Regions from separate parts of the Devosia sp. 919 genome, predicted to be linked through region 1. Evidence: predicted binding sites of a transcription regulator. Region 1 holds the regulator's gene; each other region holds the start of a gene.

Region 1 (5,108 bases):
CATGGTGCTGCTCGGCGTCATGATCGTGCTGAACGGCACGGCCATCTATCTGCGCTCGCGCCTCGAAAAGCGCGTCTGATCGACCTCACGCAACAAGGACATCGAAAATGGACATGCTTGCCGGTAAGGTGAAGTTGACCCAACAATCAGTGACTAGCGCCATGAACCCGTCTGCCGCCTTGGATCGTCCTATCCGGATCGAAGCCCGGGACGTAACCGTCCACTACGGCGCCAAGCAGGCTTTGTTCGGCATCTCCATCGACATCCCCGATCGCGCGGTGACCTCGTTTATCGGCCCCTCGGGATGCGGCAAGTCGACTTTCCTGCGCTGCATCAACCGCATGAACGACACCATCGAAGGCGCTCGAGTCGGCGGCACCATCAAGCTCGACGGCGAAGACATCTACGATCCCGCGCTCGACGTGGTGGAACTGCGCGCGCGGATCGGCATGGTGTTCCAAAAGCCCAACCCGTTCCCCAAATCCATCTACGAGAACGTCGCCTACGGACCGCGCATTCACGGCTTAGCGCGCAACAAGTCCGATCTCGACGAGATCGTTGTCTCCTCGCTCCGCAAGGCCGGTCTGTTCGAGGAGGTCAAGGATCGCCTCAACGAGCCCGGCACCGGTCTGTCGGGCGGCCAGCAGCAGCGTCTCTGCATTGCTCGCGCCATCGCGGTCGGCCCCGAGGTCATCCTGATGGACGAGCCCTGCTCGGCCCTTGATCCGATCGCCACCGCAATCATCGAAGAACTTATCGATGAGTTGCGCGAGAACTACACGATCGTGATCGTCACCCACTCCATGCAACAGGCAGCGCGTGTGTCCCAGAAAACCGCGTTCTTCCACCTGGGCAAGCTGATCGAGGAAGGGGTGACCGAAGACATCTTCACCAACCCGGTCCACAAGCAGACGCAAGACTATATCATGGGCCGCATCGGCTGATTTGCCCGGCACCAACGGAGGAAACGCCATGCCCGCCACTAAAGACCACATCGTAACGTCCTACAGCGACGAACTGGTCGCGCTTGCCCAGGCCATCGCGGAAATGGGCGGCATGGTGGAACTCGCCATCGAGAACGGCACCAAGTCGCTGCTCAAGCTTGACCGCGAACTGGCCGACCTCACCATCATCGCCGACCAGCGCATCGACGACATGCAGCGCCGCATCGACGACATGGCGGTGTCAATGATCGCCCGGCGCCAACCCATGGCTTCGGACCTGCGCGCCATCATCACCGCGATCCACGTCGCCCAGGACCTGGAGCGCGTCGGCGACATGGCCAAGCAACTGGCCCGCCGCTCCCTCAAGCTCGAAGGCATGAACCTGCAGCCCACCTTCTATAACGGCGTCAAGAACATGACGGCGCTGGTGCTGGGCCAGATCAAGAACGCACTCGATGCCTATTCGAACCGCGACGCTGCCGCTGCCATCGAGGTTTGCAATCGCGACGACGAGGTCGATGCCATGCACACATCGCTCTTCCGCGAACTCCTGACCTATATGATGGAAGACCCGCGCAACATTACCACCTGCACCCACCTCCTGTTCTGCGCCAAAAGCCTCGAGCGGATCGGCGATCACGCCACCAACATTGCCGAGCGGGCCTACTACCTGCAAACCGGCCGGCAGCTTACGGGCGACGTTCAGGAACTGCACCGCACGCAAATCAAAGCATAGCACGCACCAAGGTTTATTTTGGCGCCACCCTGCCCCTAGGGAAAGGGAGTGCGCAGTTGAACAATCGGGCCAATGAGCCCGACTGGAGGGTAACCCATGCCAGCCACAATTCTTGTTGTCGAAGACGAAGAAGACCTCTCGATCCTCCTGCGCTACAATCTCGAGGCAGAGGGCTTTGCGGTGCTCACGGCCGAAACCGGCAATGATGCGCTTGAGCATATCAAGGACAAGGTTCCCGACTTGATCCTGCTCGATTGGATGCTGCCCGAGATTTCCGGGATCGAGTTGTGCCGGCGTCTCCGTGCCCGCCAGGAAACCGCATTGATCCCCATCATCATGCTGACGGCTCGCGGCGAGGAAGAAGAGCGCATCCGGGGTTTGGCGACCGGCGCCGATGACTACATGGTCAAGCCCTTCTCGGTGCCTGAACTGGTTGCCAGGGTGCGGGCCCTGCTGCGCCGCGCCAGCCCAAATCTCGTCACCGCCTCGCTCAAGCTGGGTGACCTGGAACTCGATCGCACCACTCACCGGGTGCGCCGGGGCAGCCGCGACGTCCATCTTGGCCCTACTGAATACCGCCTGCTGGAATATTTGATGCGCCATCCCGGCCGGGTTTATTCGCGCGAGCAGTTGCTCGACGGCGTTTGGGGCAACGAGGTTTATGTCGATGAACGCACCGTTGATGTGCACATCGGCCGCCTGCGCCGCGCGATCAACCGGGGCCGCGATGCCGATCCGATCCGCACGGTGCGGGGCGCTGGTTATGCCTTTGACGAGCGTTTCGCCCAGCCCGCCTGAGCGATCCTGCTCTCGCCTGTTGATGATTTTGTAACGATCTGCTCAAGCGGTTTGTTAAAAGCCGGCTGCTAACGCTGTTTTCTTGAGGGAACGGCGGGGCAGTGCATGACCACCACGGATCAACGCCTGATCAACGAGCTTGCCAACCAGCCGGCTCCGGGTTCCACGACGTCCGGCGGCGGCATCACCCTGCAGCGCGGCCTCGCCGCTGCCGAGCCGGCGTGGCGCGCTCTTGAGCGCGAGGCGATCTTCACGCCCTACCAGCGCTTCGACTGGATTGCCGAGATTGCCCGCGCCCAGCAGCTCGAAGATGCGGACTTCGTCACCCTACAGATCGAATTCGATGGCAGCCCCGCCGCCCTGCTTCCCTTGCATCTTCACCGCAAGGCCGGCTGCACCTTTGCGGCCATTCCCGGCTCCTCCTTTGGCAACAGCGACTGGATGCCTGTTCGGCGCGATGCTGCGGCGCTTCTTACCCGACCCGTGCTGAACCGGGCCTTTGCCCGGTTGCGAGACGAGGCCGGCGTCGATGTGCTCAGCTTCGAGCACCTGCCTGCCCAATGGCGAGGCATAGACAATCCCCTGCTCAGCTTTCCCCATCAGCCTTCGCCGGACCATTTCTATTATGCCGACATTGCGCCCACCATGCTCGAAACGCTTCCTAAGAAGCGGCGGGTCGATATCCTGCGCGGGCGTCGCCGGCTCGAGGAAACGCTAGGTCCCGTCACTTTGCGCCGCGCCACAACGCTCGAGCACATCGACCAAGTCCATGCGGCCTTCCTTGAGCATCGCTCCGTGCGATTCCGGCAAATGGGCGTGCCAAATGTCTTTGCCGAGCCTCACTTCCGCGCCTTGTTCCGGGATGGGGCCATTGCCGGCGCCAGCGAGGACAAGCCGGCCGTAGCGCTCCATGCGCTTTATGTCGCCGAGGAAATCGTGGCGACGGCGGTAGGCACCTATTCCCCCTGTCATTATTCGCAATACATCAACTCCAACACGGACGGGCCGGCCTCCAAATACAGCCTTGTGGGCCTCCTGATGTTCCTGCTGGTGGAAGATCTTATCGCCGCCGGGATCAGCAGCATCGATATGGGCGTGGGCGATTTCGCCTACAAAACCTCCTGGACCCAGAAGACGCCGATCAACGACGCGGCGATTGCGCTAAGCGCTAAGGGCACTGCCGCCGCCGCCCTCCTTAATGGCAAGCGCGCGCTTAAGCGGCACATCAAGCAGAACGACAAGCTTTGGAGCTTTGCCAAGCAGCTGCGCCAGTGGCGCCAGCCAAAACCCGACTGATCGACCCTATCCTGCAGCCGGACGACGGGCCACAAGGCTCGTGACGATCAGATAGGTCAACACCAGCGCTCCCGCCGTGATCATCACCGCCAGCAGTACCAGCCCGGTCTTGGGCGAAACCGGTGCACTCGACACCACCGGATGCGACACCAGGCGCATATCAGGGAATGCAGCGCCCCCGTCTACCTGAGCCCGCGCCGCTTCCGCCTGCTGCAGGTAACGCTCGAGGACGCTACGTTGCGCCGCCGCATCGCGCTGCAGCGCCGCGAGGGCCACGCTGTCGCGCTCTTCCCCGCCGACGGATTGTTGCAAGATCTGCTGGTCGGCCGCCAGTGCCGCAGCCAGAGCCGCTTCAGTCTCGGCCTGCCGATCCATCTGGTCAGCAATGTGCCGCGCCGCGGTAGCGAGTTGCGCATCGACGTCCGCAATCTGCGCCCGCAATCCCAGAACATTCGGATGGTTGAACGATAAACTGCTGGCTTGCTGCGCCAGCTGTCCCTGCAGACTGGCCCGGAGCTGAATGAGACTTCTGCCCCTTGCATCCGCCGCCAGTTCCGTGCTGCCCACCAGCGAACCTCCTAGCGCCAGGCGCTGCCGCAGCACCGCCGCACGCGCCCTGAAGCTCGAACTGCGCTCCTCAGCCGCAAGCCGTCGCCCCGCCATGTCGCTCAATTGGCTGCCAACCATGCTGCCCTCCGGCAGGTCCCCAATCGTCCCCCGCGCAATGCGGAACTTGGCCACGGCGTCCTCGGCTTGAAACACTCGCTGCCGCAACTCCGGTATCGTGCTCTCAAGCCACGCTAATGCCTGCCGGGCATCGTCGAGCCCCTGCTGCGCCCGCCGGGCGATCGCGGTTTCGGCGATGCTCAGCGCCAATTGGCGTGCCAATTCGGGTGCATGTGCCCGGGTCTTCAGCCAGATTATCGCGGTTCCCAATTCGCTCGTTACCAACGTACGCTCTTCGAGCGCCAGCACCGCGGCGTCAAACGCCGCCTGCCCCGTTTCGCCGCCGTTGAACTCGGCTTGCTGCGCCAGCCCGAGCTGCGCCACCACATCCATCAAAGTGTCGCGTGACCGCAGCAATTGCACATTGCTGGAAATGGTCGCTCGGTCCGGAACTGATACGGACGCTGGCTGACCCGCCCCGAAGTAGTTGGGTCGTGGCTCCACCAGGATCGTGGCCGAAGATTCATAAAGCCGGGGAACGCGTGACACGGCAACATATGCCAGCACGGGCACCACAAGGAGCACCAGCAGCGCGGCCCACCGGCGCGCCCAGATAATTCCGAGCAGCTGATAAAGGTCGATCTGGGAGTCAAACGCGCGCAAGCAAC
Region 2 (5,108 bases), 360 kb from region 1:
TCTCCTTTTCGGAGCGGGCATTTTCCTTGCTGATCTCGCCTTCGTTGACGGCGCGCTGCAGCAAGAGCCATGATGCCAGCTGCATCAGCCGGGTCGTCAGCCGCATGGATTCGGTGGCGTATAAGAACGAGGCCTCGCGCCCCAGCAACTGGCTTTCCGCCCGCCCGTGCCCGTCGAGATAGCCCGCGACCTCTTCGATCAGCGCCATGCCTTCGCGATACAGCAGGTCGAAACCGCCCGAAGCCACAATGCGCGGACCAATCGATATTGCCTGCCCGGATTCGCCAGCCTCAGCCATCTCGTTCCTCGCTCTCGCACTGCGTCATGATAGGACGAAACACCCTGCCCGTCACGCTTGCCGCTGCGGGAGCATGAAAGCAGCCTTAATGGGCCAAATGGTGGCCATCAAAAAGAAAAAGAGCCGCGAAGGGCGGCTCTCGAAGTTTACAGGGAGGGGTCAAACAGAGGAAGAAATCTCTGATCCAAAAACCATCTGGATAACAACACCCTAACTCGTCCGGATTAATTGCCCGTTAATGGCGCAAGATTTTTTAACCCTGCTCCTTTGCAGGTTCTTAGAGCTTGAAGGCCGCCTCCGCTGCCTTGCGGGTTGCCCCGCGTGCGGCGATGGCCGCCCTTAGCCGCTCGATTTCAGCCTCCAGCAAAACGATGCGCCCCTCGAGCTCGGTCACCGAAAGGGCGTCCAGCACGCTGCCGATCTCGTGGCTCTTGGGCTTGCCGCTTACCTCGTCTTCCATCTTGCCGTCCTTTCCTGTCGCGGGGGCAGCTTAACCGCTCCCCCTTGCCGGGCAAGGCCACATGGGCCAGCATGGCCCCATGACCATTCCCGCTACCATGACCGCCATCTCTATCGCCGAGCCGGGCGGCCCCGAAATGCTTGCGCCCATCCAAATGCCACTGCCTGCCTGTGGCAACGGCGACGTGCTGATCCGGGTTGCTGCGGCGGGGGTCAACGGGCCCGACCTCGCTCAGCGCCGTGGGGTTTATGATCCGCCCCCCAGCGCATCGCCCCTGCTCGGCCTCGAAGTGGCCGGGGAAATCGCGGTCCTTGGCGCCGATGTGTCGGGCTGGCAGGTCGGTGACCGCGTCATGGCCCTGACCAATGGCGGCGGTTACGCCCAATATGTCGCGGTCCCCGCCGGCCAGGTCTTGCCCGTTCCAAATGGTTGGAGCCTACCCGAGGCGGCAGCCCTGCCCGAAACCTGGTTCACCGTCACCCAGACCCTCGTCATGCGTTCGGGGCTCGAAGCGGGCATGAGCGTTCTGGTGCATGGCGCTGCCGGTGGCATTGGCGGCGCCGCCGTCGCCATCTCCGCCATTCTTGGCGCTCGCCCCATCGGTGTCGTGTCCTCGCCGGAAAAGGCGGCCTATGCCGAAAAATTGGGGGCCGTGGCCACCATTGACCGCATGCGCGACGATATCGCCGAGCGCGCTTTGGCGCTTACTGAGGGGCGCGGGGTTGATCGGGTGGTTGATCTCCTGGGCGGCGCCATGGCAGCCGTCAGCATTGCCGCCAGCGCTCGTGGTGGCCATATCGTCCAGATCGCGACCCTTGCCGGCAGCAGCGCCAAGATTTCCTTGGGCACGCTCATGGCCAAGCAACTGACGATCTCCGGCTCCACCCTGCGCCCGCAAAGCGCGGCCACCAAGGCGGCCATTGCCGCCCGGATCCGCGCCGATCTGCTGCCCGCGCTTGAGCGTCCCGGCTTCGTCCGTCCGGCGCTGACCACCTTTCCGCTTGAGGAGGCGGCCGAGGCGCATCAGGCCATGGAACAGCGCGCCCATGCCGGCAAGATCGTGCTTCTCACGGCCTTTGGTGCTGGGGAACCGCCGTTATAGCCATTGCGGATCAGGCCCTGACGCCATATATTGTGGTCATTCCCCCTCAGCATGAAGCAAAGAGGCGGAGCGGCCCGGAGGAATACCGGCCGCGCCACCAGGAGTGATTTGACGATGACCCAACCCTTGTTGATGCCCAAGGCAACAGCTGTCTGGCTCGTCGACAACACGGCGTTGTCCTTCGAGCAGATCGCAGCTTTCTGCACGCTTCATCCGCTCGAAGTGCAGGGCATCGCCGATGGCGACGTCGCCGGCGGCATCATGGGCGTGAACCCCATTCAGAATGGCCAGCTGACCCGCGAGGAGATCGAAAAGGCCGAGGCTGATCCCAATTATCGCCTCAAGCTGTCTGATCCCAAGGTCCGTGTTGCCGCTGCCAAGCGCAAGGGCCCGCGCTATACCCCCATTTCGCGTCGCAATGAGCGCCCCAATGCCATCAAGTGGCTGGTGCGCAACCACCCCGAACTCAAGGACGCGCAGATCATGCGTCTGGTCGGCACCACCAAGTCCACGATCGATTCGGTGCGTGAATCCACCCACTGGAACTCGGCCAACCTGACCCCGATGGATCCGGTGACGCTGGGCCTGTGCAGCCAGATCGATCTCGATCTCGAAGTTGGCCGCGCGTCCAAGGGCGTTGTGGGCTCCGAAGTTGCCGAGGAAGGCACCATGCTGATGACGGCCGAGGAAGCGCTCGCGCGTTCCGGTGCGCGCGGTCATTCCGATGCCGAAGGCTACAATGACGAGGAAAGCACGCGTCGCTCTTCTGACCAGCACACCGAGTTCGATGCCGACTCGGTGTTCTCCAAGCTCAAGTCCCTCAAGAGCAACAGCGACAACTAATCCTCTAGCCCCGAACAGCTCCGCTCCATGGTCGACCTCTACTTTGTTTCAGTGGCCGGCCTGGCGGTTCTGATCGTTGGCCTGTCCAAAGCCGGCCTGCTGGGCGGCCTGGGCGTTGTCGGCGTCCCCCTCCTCACCCTCATCATGCCGGCCCGCGATGCCGCCGGCATGATGCTGCCAGTGCTGCTGGCCATGGACGCCATCGCCATCTACGCCTATCGCCAGCAGTTCAGCTGGCACATTCTCAAGATCATGCTGCCCGGCGCGGCGGTCGGCACGCTGATCGGCTGGGCGCTTTGGTCGGTGGTTTCCGACGCCATGGTGCTGCTCTTTGTCGGCATCATCACCCTGCTTTTTGTGCTCGACGCTGTTTTGCCGCTGCGCAAAAAGCTCGAGGGGCTACCACCCTCCACGCCATGGGGCGGGTTCTGGGGCGGCTTTGCCGGATTTACCAGCTTTGTGTCCCACACGGGCGGCCCACCCTTCCAGATCTATGTTCTGCCCCAGCGCCTGCCGCCGCCAATTTATTCGGGCACCAATGCCATCTTCTTTGGCGCCGTGAACTCGGCCAAGCTGATCCCCTATTTCTTCCTGGGCCAGCTCTCCGTCCAGAATCTCACCCTGTCCGCCGCGCTGATCCCGGTGGGCGTTGCCGGCGTGCTGATCGGCATCTGGCTGGTGCGGCGCATCTCCGTCACCCTCTTCTACCAGATCGCCTATGGGCTCGTGTTCTTCCTGGCGCTCAAGCTGATCTGGGATGGCGTGCGGGCGGTGTTCCTCGGTCTCTGACCGCAACAAAAAAGGCCACAGCTCCCGCCATGGCCTTCCCGGTCCAACTGTGTTGGAGCGCAGAGCTTACTGCATGCCGCTATTGAATTTGTAGAGTTCGTCCTTGATTTCGAGCTTCTTTCGCTTCAACGCGCTCACCGTGAGATCATCGAGCGGCTTGTTCTGCAGCTCCGCCTGGATCTGACGATCCAACTCCTGATGACGGCGCTCCAACGCCGCGATGTGGCCTTCAGTCGTCATGACAACTCCTTACGCCTGACTGGACGACGCTAAGGTTCCAGATAAAATGTGACTTGTCGATGACAATAGGTCCGCCGATCAAATCCGTGTGCAAAACGCCGCCGGATCGGGTAATGGGGAACAATGTTGCGTGCCCTGGGGGAACCGCCGTTCGATGCTGCCGCTGACCAAGGAACAGGAAGCCGGCCTCGGGCTTGAACTGGCCACGAAACGCCAGGAACACGCCGATCTGGACGCTGCCATCCACACCCTAACCGGCTCGGCTTTTGCCGACCGAATGCTGATTCAGCGGCTCAAGAAGCGCAAGCTCGCGCTCAAGGATCGCATCGTCCAACTCGAAAATATTCTCCTGCCCGACATCATCGCCTGACCCCTCCCCCGCTTGAGTTGTGGCAACAATTGGGCTAGGAGCGGCCTTTGTGCAGCCCGCGGGGGGACCGAGGCCATGCTCACCAAACCAGCCGTTGCGATTGTCATGGGCAGCCAGTCCGATTGGCCCACCATGCGCCTTGCCGCCGAAACGCTTGAAGCGCTGGATGTGGAATATGAGGCGCGCATCGTTTCCGCGCACCGCACGCCCGAACGCCTGGTCGAGTTCGCCACCACAGCCCGCGCGGATGGCTTCCAGATCATCATTGCCGGCGCTGGCGGCGCCGCCCACCTGCCCGGCATGATCGCCGCCATGACCCCGCTGCCCGTGTTTGGCGTGCCGGTGCGCTCCAAGGCGCTTTCGGGCCAGGATAGCCTCCTGTCCATTGTGCAGATGCCCGGCGGCATCCCGGTCGGCACCCTCGCCATCGGTGAGCCCGGCGCCATCAACGCCGCCCTCCTCGCCGCTGCCGTATTGGCGTTGCATGACGACGAGCTTGCTGAACGGCTCGATGCCTATCGCGCCAACCAGACCGCTTCCGTTCCGCTTTTCCCCACCGACACCGAGTAGATCATGCCCGACACCACGCCCCTGCCGCCCGGGACCACCATTGGCATCCTTGGCGGTGGTCAGCTCGGCCGGATGCTGTCGCTTGCCGCCAGTCGCCTGGGCATGCGCACCCACATCTACTGCCCCGACCCCGATAGTCCCGCCTTCGAGGTAACCCCCCACAAGACCGTCGCCGCCTATGACGATGAAGTGGCGCTCGCGGCCTTCGCCGATGCCGTCGATGTGATCACCTACGAGTTCGAGAACGTCCCCGCCGCGACTGCAGCCTTTCTCGCTGAGCGGAGGCCCCTGCGCCCGGGCGCTCAGGCACTGGCCGTGTCGCAGGACCGCCTGGCCGAAAAAGCCTTCCTTGCCTCCAAGAACATACCGGTAGCCCCTTATCGGACAGTGGAATCACTCGATCAACTGCAAACCGCCATGGCCGAGCTCGGTTTCC
Region 3 (5,108 bases), 1.0 Mb from region 1:
TGGGCAATCAAACCGCCAATCTCGACGCCATCACCGCCGTCGTGATCGGGGGCACGTCGCTGTTTGGGGGACGCGGCTCGATTCTGGGGACGCTGTTTGGCGCACTGATCGTGGGCGTGTTCGATTCGGGATTGTCGCTGACCGGGGTGGATCCCTTGTGGCGGCAGCTGACGGTTGGCGCGCTGATCATCATCGCCGTGGCGATCGACCAATGGATCCGGAGGGTTTCGGCATGACCCAGCCCATTCTCGAAGCGCGGCAACTGACCAAGCGCTATGGCCGGGTGGTGGCGCTCGACCATGCCGATTTCGAGTTGATGCCCAACGAGATCCTCGCCGTGATCGGGGATAATGGTGCGGGCAAATCCACCCTGATCAAGGCGCTGTGTGGCGCGGTGCTGCCCGATGGCGGGGAGATCCTGCTTGAAGGCAAGCCGGTCAATTTTCGCTCCCCGCTCGAGGCGCGGATGGCGGGGATCGAGACGGTGTACCAAGATTTGGCGCTATCCCCTGCCCTCTCGATTGCCGACAACATGTTCTTGGGCCGGGAGTTGCGCAAGCCCGGCATCGTTGGGTCGGTGTTTCGCGGCCTCGACCGGGCGCGGATGCAAAAGATCGCGCGCCAAAAGCTGTCTGAGTTGGGACTGATGACGATCCAGAACATCAACCAGGCGGTGGAAACCCTGTCGGGCGGGCAACGGCAGGGCGTCGCGGTGGCGCGGGCCGCGGCCTTTGGCAGCCGGGTCGTGATCATGGATGAGCCGACAGCGGCGCTCGGGGTCAAGGAAAGCCGGCGCGTGCTGGAACTGATCCTCGATGTGCGGCGGCGCGGCTTGCCGATCGTGCTCATCTCGCACAACATGCCCCATGTATTCGAGGTGGCTGATCGCATTCACATCCACCGCCTCGGCAAGCGAATCGCAGTGATCAACCCCAAGGACTTTTCCATGTCCGATGCGGTGGCGATCATGACCGGGGCGATGCCGCCGCCGGTAGAACAAAAGGTTTGAGCATGGATTTGGGTTTGCGGGACAAGGTCGCGGTGATCACCGGCGGCACGGTGGGGATTGGGCTGGCGGTGGCCGAGGGGCTGGCGACAGAAGGGGCCAATCTGGTGCTGGTCGGGCGGGATGGGGAGCGCGCCGAGCGGGAAGCCATCCGCATTGCCGAAACCTATGGGGTCATTGTTTCCGCCATTGGCGCCGATGTGGCAACGGCCGCCGGCTGCGAGGCGGTGATCGCCGGGGCCAAGCGCGGCTTTGGCGGGGTCGATATCCTCATCAACAATGCCGGCACCGGCTCCAATGAAACCATCCAGGAGGCCGATGACGCCAAATGGCAGTATTACTGGGACCTGCATGTGATGGCGGCGGTGCGGCTGGCGCGCGGGCTGGTGCCCAGCATGAAGGCGCGGGGCGGCGGGGTCGTGCTGCACAATGCCTCGATCTGCGCGGTGCAGCCGCTTTGGTATGAGCCGATCTACAACACCACCAAAGCCGCACTGATGATGTTCAGCAAGACGCTCTCGACCGAAGTGGTGGGCGACAATATCCGCGTCAACACCATCAATCCCGGGCTGATCCTGACGCCCGACTGGATCAAGACGGCCAAGCAGATCGCCGGCGAAGATGGCTGGGAGGCGCATCTGCAGGGCGTTGCCAACGAGGCCGGGGGCATGAAGCGCTTCGCCAGCCCCGAGGAGCTGGCGAATTTCTTTGTGTTCATGTGCTCGGACAAGGCCAGCTATTCGACGGGCTCGACCTATTTCGTCGATGGCGGCTGGCTGAAGACGGTTTAGGCGCGGGGGCTGCGCGACGTGGGCTAAGCCCACGCGCGGGGGCGTTTGCGCCGGATCAGCCCGTCTGGACCAGCCGGGTGCGGAGCAGTTCGCCACTGTCGCTGAGGATGGAATAGGCGATGCCGGTCAGCAGGGAGTTGATCCGGCGCAGGGCGTGCACGGTTTCAAGGTGCAGGTCGCTCGACTGGATGCTGGTGGGGTTGCCGTCGCGCATGCGGCTGAAATGCTGCTCCATGCTGCGCCGCTCGAGCACGCCGATCTCGTCCTTCTCCGCCACGAGCTGGCGGGCCGAATCGGTGTCCTCGGACACAAGCACATTGAAGGCCAGTTGCATGTTGCCCAGCACGCGCGCATGCAGGTCCGTCAGCTCGTTCCAGCCCTGGGACGAAAAGGCGAGGCGCCGCTCCTGCTTTTGCTCGGCGAGCTTGAGCAGCTGCTTGACGATGATGTCGCCGGCCTGTTCGAGGCTGATGGCGAAATTGGTCAGGTCCTTGGCGCGGCGGGTCTGGGCGGCGTCCATTTCCTCCCATTCAAGGCGCGTGAGGAACAGCTTGATCTCACGATTGGCCTGATCGACCTCGGACTCGAGCGCCTTGATGCGGCGGATGGCTGTTTTGTCGCAGCTTTGGAAGATTTCCATCACCGGCTGGAGCATGACCTCGACCGTTTCGCTCATGCGCAGCAATTCGCGCGTGGCGCTGGCGAGCGCGGCATCGATGTTGCCGGTAGGGGTCGAGAGCAGAGCGTTGCTGCGCAGCCGCGCGACATTGAGCTCGCCTTCGACCGGCGCTTCGCTGATGAAGCGTTCGGTCAGGCGGGCAACAAGGCCGGTTAGCGGCAAACCCAGCACCAGAACGGCGAAGTTGAAGCCGATATGGAGGATGCTGGCCTGGAGGCCGACACTGCCTGGAATAGCGTCAAGCAGATGGGGCAGCAGCTGGACCAGCAACAGAACGAGGATCGCAGCGCCGCCGCGGAATGCCAGCGCGCCAACAGCGATGCGGCGGGCCCGCACATCGGCGGCCCGGGTCATGCTCCAGGAGATCAGCGTGCCGCCCAGATTGGCGCCGAGCACAAAGGCGGTGGCCACTTCGAGCGGGATAAGGCCGGTGGCGCCAAAGGAGATGATGACGAGAACGCTGGCGACGGAGGAATAGGACGCCCAGGTGATAAGCGCGGCGACAAGGAAACCGGTCCAGAGATCGCCCTGCAGATAGGTGATGACCGAGCCCAGCGCGCGGCTGTCGCGCCAGGGGGCGGTGGCTTCCCCCACCATTTGCAGCGACAGGAGCACAAAGGCGATGCCCAGCACCATGCGGCCGAGCTGCTTGGTGCCGCGGCTTTGGCCGCGCAGGAACAGCATGCCGCCGATGATGATCAGCGGGGGCATGAGGAGGGTGAGATCAAAGGACAGGATGCTGGCCACGAGCGCCGAGCCGAAATAGGCCCCCAGCATCAGTGCGAGGCCCGTGCCGCCTTCGAGGAGCCCGCCGGCAGCAAAGCTCGAGGCGAGCGCGGCAACGGCAGTGGAGCTTTGCAGGGCAACGGCCATGGCAGTGCCGGCAGCGGCGGCGCCGATGCGGCTTTTGTTGGCGTAAGCCAGCAAACGCTTAAGCTGGGGCGAATAGGCGCGCTCAACCGCGGTCCGCACCATGCGCACTGCCCAGAGCAGCAGCACGATGGCGGCTACCAGATGCACTGCGATGAAATACAAACGACGCCTCCTTGAGCGGCCAAATGGCCAGCCCCTATGATGTTCACATGAACCCCAGTGATGCAACTGCTTGGGGCAAAACCGCGAATGACGCTGTGCGCTGTCATAAAACGGTTAGGTGCTCCAACTAGAAGCCTAAGCAGGCTGCAGCAAGGCCATCAACCCCCCTTCTTGAATGTTCAAATGAGCATTTCAGTTTGCAAAGGAAGAATCGATGCTATCAAGTGGTGCCAAGCTTGGGACGAAAAGCTCCCAGCGCAATAACATGGGAGTGAGCATGTTCAAAAACGCTTTGCTGTTGTCTGCAGGACTGGTCGCCGTGATGTCGGCAACACCGGCCTATGCTCAGACCGAAATCACCTGGTGGCACGCCATGAGCGCCGAACTCGGCGAAAAGCTCGAGGAAGTGGCGCAGGGCTTCAATGAAAGCCAGACCGAGTACAAGGTCACGCCCGTCTTCAAGGGCACCTATCCCGAAACGCTCAATGCCGCAATCTCGGCATTCCGCGCCAACGAGCAGCCCGCCATCGTGCAGGTTTATGAAGTTGGCACCGGCACGATGATGGCTGCCCAGGGCGCCGTTTATCCCGTGCACCAGCTGATGACCGACAAGGGCGAGCCGTGGGATCCGAGCGCCTTCCTGCAGCCAGTTGTCGGCTATTATTCGGACACCGAAGGCAACATCCTGTCGATGCCCTTCAACTCGTCCACGCCGATCTTCTACTACAACAAGGACGTGTTCGAAAAAGCCGGCCTTGATCCGGAAGTCGCGCCCAAGACCTGGGCGGAAGTGGAAGAATTCTCGCGCAAGATCGTCGATTCCGGCGCAGCCAAGTGCGGCCTGACCACGGCCTGGATCACCTGGATCCACACCGAAAACATGTCGGCTCTGCACGATCAGCCGTTCGGCACGCTCGAAAACGGCTTTGGTGGCGCCGCTTCCGAGCTGACGTTCAACAATGAAGCGGTCGTCAAGCATTGGGGCAATCTCAAGAAGTGGGCTGACGAAGGCCTGTTCCAGTATGGCGGCCCGGTGGGCGGCAACGATTCGCAGCCCAAGTTCGTGGCGCAGGAATGCGCGATGTTCATGAACTCCTCGGCTGGCCGCGCTGGCGTGATCCGCAATGCCGTGGACTTCGAAGTCGGCTTTGCGCCCCTGCCCTATTATGACGACCTGATCGACGAGCCCAAGAACTCGATCATCGGTGGCGCCACCTTGTGGGTGCTGAACGGCAAGTCCGACGAAGTGTATTCGGGCGTCGCCAAGTTCTTCACCTATCTGAGCCAGCCCGAAGTGCAGGCCGATTGGCACCAGTTCACCGGCTATCTGCCGATCACCACGGCAGCCTATGAGCTGGGCCAGGAGCAGGGCTACTACGCCAAGAACCCGGGTTCAGACATCGCCATCGAGCAGATCATGCGCGGCACTCCCACAGCCAACTCCAAGGGCGTGCGCTTCGGCAACCTGACCCAGGTCCGCGATGCCGTGGACGCCGAGTTCGAGGCCATGCTGGCCGGCCAGAAGACCGCCCAGGAAGCACTGGACAGCGCCGTGGAGCGCGGCAACGCCATCCTGCGCGATTTCGAAGCCAACAAC
Region 4 (5,108 bases), 1.8 Mb from region 1:
GAATGGAAATCAAGATAGGCCACGCCGTTCTGGTCATACAGGCGCATGCCTTCGCCTCGCTCAAAGGCGAGACCGGAGCGGGCATAGGTGCCGTAGAGCGCAGACATGGTGGTGCAATCCTTCTTGGTCGGCGAGCAATGGGCGGGAGCGCAGCAATTCTGCAACTACGTCCCCGAAAAAATCAAAAACGCGCCATAATCTGCAGCGCGTCGCGCGGCCAATTGAGCCGTTTCGCGCACCAAAGTCAATGTGGCCGCCGGCAAGTGCCTGATTTGACTCAAGCTTTCTTTACCCCTTCTTAACCATTCATTTTCCGGGGAAAGTGGCTGGGGACTCTTGATCCCGATTCCGCCGATAGCGTACTCTCTGACCTATCGGGAGCACGATATCTCGTGTGGCGGACCCGCTAGACATACGAAGTGTAGACGACCACGACTGCCGGAGCTTCTGGCGGGACAATGAAGGATTCTGCTTTGACAATGGTTTCGGAGACACAGCCACAAGGCTGGACAGACGACCGCGTGGAGCTCTTGAAGAAGCTTTGGATGGAAGGTTTGAGCGCCAGCCAGATCGCTGGCGAACTGGGTGAAGGGGTCACCCGCAATGCGGTGATCGGTAAGGTGCACCGGCTCAAGCTGTCGGCCCGCGCCAAGCCCACCAACACGGCGGCCCGCTCACGGCCAGCCCCCCGCCCGGCACCGCGCCGGATGTCTTCCCCTTCCACTGGATCGTCGAGCCCGATGACGGCCGCGGCAGCTTCCTCCAAGCCGCGCCAGATGGCGAGCCGGCCCCAGTCCATCGGCGCTACCGCACTGGCGGTGAGCCCGGAAATGGAAAGCCAGCTTTATGTGGCGCCCGCGGCGGCTGAAATCTTCATCCCCGAAGACAAGCGCCTCAGCCTGCTGCAGTTGAGCGAGCAGACCTGCAAGTGGCCAATCGGCGACCCACTGGCCAAGGATTTCTACTTCTGCGGCGGCCACGCCCAGGAAAGCGGCCCCTATTGCGAGTTCCATTCGCGCCGGGCCTACCACCAGATCGACAAGAAGCGCCGCTGAACAGCGTCGCGACGGCGGGCGCAACGGCGCCCGCGCCCGGTGATAAGGCCTGGGCGCGCGGTTGAGGCTGCCTGGTAACCGCAGTTTTCCAGAGGCCAACGCCTCAATCCCTCTTTGCCAGAACCTAGTCCCTGCCCCGATTTCAGGCGGACAGACCTCACATCACGCCAGGTGTCAGGGCAGCAGCACGTCTACCCGCATGCCTTGGCCCAATTCGCTGCGGATGCTGAGTTGTCCGCGATGGCGGCTGACGATGTGCTTGACGATCGCTAGGCCAAGCCCGGTGCCCTTCCGCTTGCGGCTGGTTTCGGCATCGATGCGATAAAAGCGCTCGGTCAGGCGCGGCACATGCTCGGGCGGCACGCCGGGCCCATGATCCACAACGCTGACCATATGGGCAAAGCCAAGCTTGTTGGCGGGCAGCAGGACGACCTCCACCGTTTTACCGCCCGAGCCGTATTTCAGCGCATTATCGATGAGGTTCTCGAACACCTCGTAGAGCTGACCGCGATCGCCAATGGTTCGGGCGGGTCCTTCGGGCAGGCTGAGGACGATGTCGAGCCCGGCCGCTTCGGCCTGGGTTTGCAGCCCGTCGCGGACCTCGCGCAACAAGCCGGCGAGTTCGATGGTCCCTGTTGGCCTGATATGCTGGTGCATCTCAATGCGTGAAAGCGAAAGGAGGTCATCGACAAGCTTGCTCATGCGATCGGCCTGGCCGCGCATGATGCCAAGGAACCGCTCGCGCGCAGCCGGATCATTGGCTGCCGGGCCAAGCAGGGTGTCGATGAAGCCCAGCAGCGATGCCAAGGGCGTGCGCAATTCATGGCTGGCATTGGCGATGAAGTCGCTGCGCATGGCATCGACGCGCTTAAGTTCAGTCAGGCTCTGCACCGTCATGATCAGTTGCTGGGAGTGCTCGCCGGCGCGCAGCAGGGGCGCAATCACCACTTTGTCCCAGGTCTCGGAGGGCAACGTCTCGTGAATCTCGATGGTTTGAGCACGGCCGGTCCGTTGCGCCGCTTCAACCGCTTGCACCAGTTCGGGGTTACGCAGGGCCAGGGTCAATCGCTTGCCCACGGAAATCGCTGGAAAGCGGCGCTGCGCAGCGCCATTGGCGTGAACCAAGGTCGCGCGTGCATCGAGAACCAGGCAGGGGTCGACCAGCGCATCGGCAAAGGCGGCTACAGCAGCGTCGTCTTCCGCGGCTTGCGCAGCCAATGCAACGCTTGGGGCTGTTATCAAATCCGTCGGTCGCGCCGCGATGGGGAGACAAAGAATGGTTGCCGCCAGCACGGCAAAACCTAAACAGGCGCCCCACCAGGTCAACCCGCACCAGGTTACCAGGGCCAGCAGCACGCCCGCCACAACCACCAGCAGAATAGCGGGCACAGGTAATTTCGGCGCGGCCACTGTGCCAGCTGAAAGAACAGTTTGAGGAATGTTGGCGTCGTCCATTGGCTTTGGAGTACCGACCGCCCAAGTTTGGCGGCTCTTGCGTGCTAAATAATCTCTATAACACGGTCCACGTGACAGCGGAGCGACAAGATTGAGCGATCCATTCGACGACTTCGATATCGACAATCCCAAACTGCCAGAAGCGATCAAGAAGAACGCGATGCGCTCGGGTGGATACCCCTATGCCGACAAGCTCGACCTCGAGATCTACGAGGCGGAGATGTATGAACTCCAAAAGCAATTGGTGCTGCTGCAGGCTCATCTGCTGACGACGGCCGAGCGCGTCATGCTGGTGTTCGAGGGACGCGACGCGGCGGGCAAAGGCGGCACGATCAAGACTTATCTTTCCAATCTCAACCCCCGACACAATCTGATTGCGGCACTGCCCAAGCCCAATGATCGGGAAAGGACGCAGTGGTACTTCCAGCGTTATGTGGAATGGATGCCAGCGGGTGGCGAAACCGTGCTGTTCGACCGCTCCTGGTACAACCGGGCGGGGGTCGAACGGGTAATGGGCTATGCCACGCCCAAGCAAGTGGAGCACTTCCTCCAGGAAGCCCCCGAATTTGAGCGCCGCATCACCGATGACGGCATCCATCTGTTCAAGTTCTGGCTCTCGATCGGCCGGGAAATGCAGCTCAAGCGCTTTCACGACCGCCGTCACGACCCGCTCAAGGTCTGGAAGCTTTCGCCGATCGACATCGAAGCTTTGGGACGCTGGGAAGCCTATAGCGGGGCGCGAGACGCCATGTTCGAGCATACCGATGTGCCCCACGCCCCCTGGATGGTGGTGCGCTCCAATGACAAGCGCCGGGGACGGCTCAACCTCATCCGCACGGTGCTGCATCGGCTTGACTACGCCGGCAAGGATGTCGATGCGATCGGGCCGATCGATCCCCTGCTCGTGATGGACACCAAGTCCTTCATGGCCCTGGTGGACCAGCACTGATGGTTCAGAGGAATTCGGCGGTCGCTGCGTTGACAGCTTGCCCGAGGCTGGGGTTAGTGCGGCTCGCGAGCGGACCTGTTCGGGGGCAAAGTAGTGGTATCGTCCGATAAGGCCGTGGTGGTCACCAATGCGCGGGGCACATCGCCCTTCGTGATCGTGTGCGACCACGCTTCCAACCGCATTCCCGAACGCTATGGCGATCTTGGTTTGTCGCAGGTCCAACGGCTGAGCCATATCGCCTGGGATCCGGGGGCACTTGCCGTCAGCCGGGCCTTGTCCGACGCGCTCGACGCGCCCCTCGTGCAATCAACGGTGTCGCGGCTGGTGATCGACTGCAATCGCGCGCTCGATGCACCCGATTTGATCTGGACCTTGTCGGAAGCAACGCCGATCCTGGCCAATGGGAATTTGGATGAAGCCGAGCGGCAATTCCGGATCAGCCACTTCCACCAGCCCTATCACGCCTCCATCCACACCTTGCTGGAAGCGCGACGCCATGCCGGACGGGAAGCGGTTCTGGTTTGCGTGCATTCCTTTACCCCCGTTTACCACGGGGTAGCGCGACCTTGGCCCATCGGGTTGATCCATGGCAGTGACCAGCGCTTCACCCGGGCGCTCTATGACGCGCTCAAGGCCGAGGATCCCGAACTCAATGTCGGCTGGAACCTGCCTTATGCCGCCCAGAGCGGTGTGACCCTGACGCTGGAACAGCATGGCGACGGCCGGGGGCTTGAGTCCACGATGATCGAAATCCGCCACGACGAGATCCTCGAAGTGGCTGGCGTGCAGTTCTGGTCAGAGCGGCTGGCCCGCTGCTTGGTGGCAGCGCGCCAGCGGCGCAAAGGTGCGGTGCGCGGCTAGGCTAGCGGCTCAGCCTCGTACCACCTCGGCGACTGTCTGGGCAGCGCCGATTTCGTAGAGGCTGTCGAGATGAGCGAGCACTGCCGCACGGAACGCGGCATTGTCCGGCAGGTCGGTGCCGAACACCTCGCTGAGAGCGACCAGACCATCGAACAGCGCTTCGGGATCATCACCGGCATCAGCCGCGATCGCCATCATTCGCATGGCGAGCGGATCGCGCACATCGATGCTTTCGCCGCTTTCATCCACACCTGTGACATAGCGCATCCAAGCCGCAACCCCGAGCGCGAGCCGGGTGAATGGCTGGTCGGCCGCCAAGCGGTCGCGGATAGTGCCAAGCAGGCGCTGGGGCAGTTTCTGGCTGCCATCCATGGCAATCTGCCAGGTCCGGTGCTGCAAGGCCGGGTTGCTGAACCGCTCGAGCAACTGGTCGCGATAGGCGCCCAGATCCACGCCCGGCATGTGGAGCGTAGGCATGACTTCCTCGGTCATCAAACCACGGATCAGCGCGGCGAAAGCCGGATCGCCGACGGCGTTTGCGACATATTGGTGGCCCGCCAGAAAGCCCAGATAAGCCAAGGTAGAGTGGGAGCCGTTGAGCATGCGCAGCTTCATGCGCTCGAAGGGCTCGACGTCCTCGGCAATGGTAGCACTCGCCCGCTCAAACTGGGGCCGGCCAGCCGAGAAGCTGTCCTCGATCACCCATTGGGTGAAGGGTTCGGTCATGATCGGCCAGGCATCGGCAACGCCGGTCGCCGCCTCGATCATGGCGCGATCGGCGTCAGTCG

The links. Region 1 encodes PhoB, which activates phosphate uptake and scavenging genes when phosphate is short. Its sites were predicted from a motif close to TGTCATNNANCTGTCAT; they were not measured.
Region 2: HRQ64_RS15660 (YdcH family protein) is a predicted target of PhoB. The motif match lies at 3,781-3,797, and genes of this name have one in related genera.
Region 3: ugpB (sn-glycerol-3-phosphate ABC transporter substrate-binding protein UgpB) is a predicted target of PhoB. The motif match lies at 3,613-3,629, and genes of this name have one in related genera.
Region 4: ppk2 (polyphosphate kinase 2) is a predicted target of PhoB. The motif match lies at 2,582-2,598, and genes of this name have one in related genera.

What each region holds. Positions count from the first base shown of each region.
Region 1 covers NZ_JABAOL010000001.1:2,868,800-2,873,907, forward strand. Annotated here, with positions in the region: gene pstA (phosphate ABC transporter permease PstA) at 1-79, shown strand, start outside; gene pstB (phosphate ABC transporter ATP-binding protein PstB) at 162-944, shown strand; gene phoU (phosphate signaling complex protein PhoU) at 973-1,680, shown strand; gene phoB (phosphate regulon transcriptional regulator PhoB) at 1,777-2,478, shown strand; gene HRQ64_RS13935 (GNAT family N-acetyltransferase) at 2,584-3,774, shown strand; gene HRQ64_RS13940 (GumC family protein) at 3,781-5,103, opposite strand.
Region 2 covers NZ_JABAOL010000001.1:3,225,742-3,230,849, forward strand. Annotated here, with positions in the region: gene HRQ64_RS15635 (DUF1465 family protein) at 1-298, opposite strand, end outside; gene HRQ64_RS15640 (DUF1192 domain-containing protein) at 576-758, opposite strand; gene HRQ64_RS15645 (NAD(P)H-quinone oxidoreductase) at 838-1,860, shown strand; gene HRQ64_RS15650 (cell cycle transcriptional regulator TrcR) at 1,975-2,703, shown strand; gene HRQ64_RS15655 (sulfite exporter TauE/SafE family protein) at 2,731-3,492, shown strand; gene HRQ64_RS15660 (YdcH family protein) at 3,559-3,732, opposite strand; gene HRQ64_RS15665 (DUF465 domain-containing protein) at 3,887-4,102, shown strand; gene purE (5-(carboxyamino)imidazole ribonucleotide mutase) at 4,178-4,672, shown strand; gene HRQ64_RS15675 (5-(carboxyamino)imidazole ribonucleotide synthase) at 4,676-5,108, shown strand, end outside.
Region 3 covers NZ_JABAOL010000001.1:1,870,309-1,875,416, reverse strand. Annotated here, with positions in the region: gene HRQ64_RS09040 (ABC transporter permease) at 1-236, shown strand, start outside; gene HRQ64_RS09035 (ATP-binding cassette domain-containing protein) at 233-1,009, shown strand; gene HRQ64_RS09030 (SDR family oxidoreductase) at 1,012-1,797, shown strand; gene HRQ64_RS09025 (Na/Pi cotransporter family protein) at 1,853-3,511, opposite strand; gene ugpB (sn-glycerol-3-phosphate ABC transporter substrate-binding protein UgpB) at 3,789-5,108, shown strand, end outside.
Region 4 covers NZ_JABAOL010000001.1:1,027,891-1,032,998, reverse strand. Annotated here, with positions in the region: gene HRQ64_RS04980 (aspartate aminotransferase family protein) at 1-107, opposite strand, end outside; gene HRQ64_RS04975 (GcrA family cell cycle regulator) at 480-1,055, shown strand; gene HRQ64_RS20440 (ATP-binding protein) at 1,230-2,444, opposite strand; gene ppk2 (polyphosphate kinase 2) at 2,602-3,459, shown strand; gene HRQ64_RS04960 (N-formylglutamate amidohydrolase) at 3,553-4,320, shown strand; gene HRQ64_RS04955 (mannitol dehydrogenase family protein) at 4,330-5,108, opposite strand, start outside.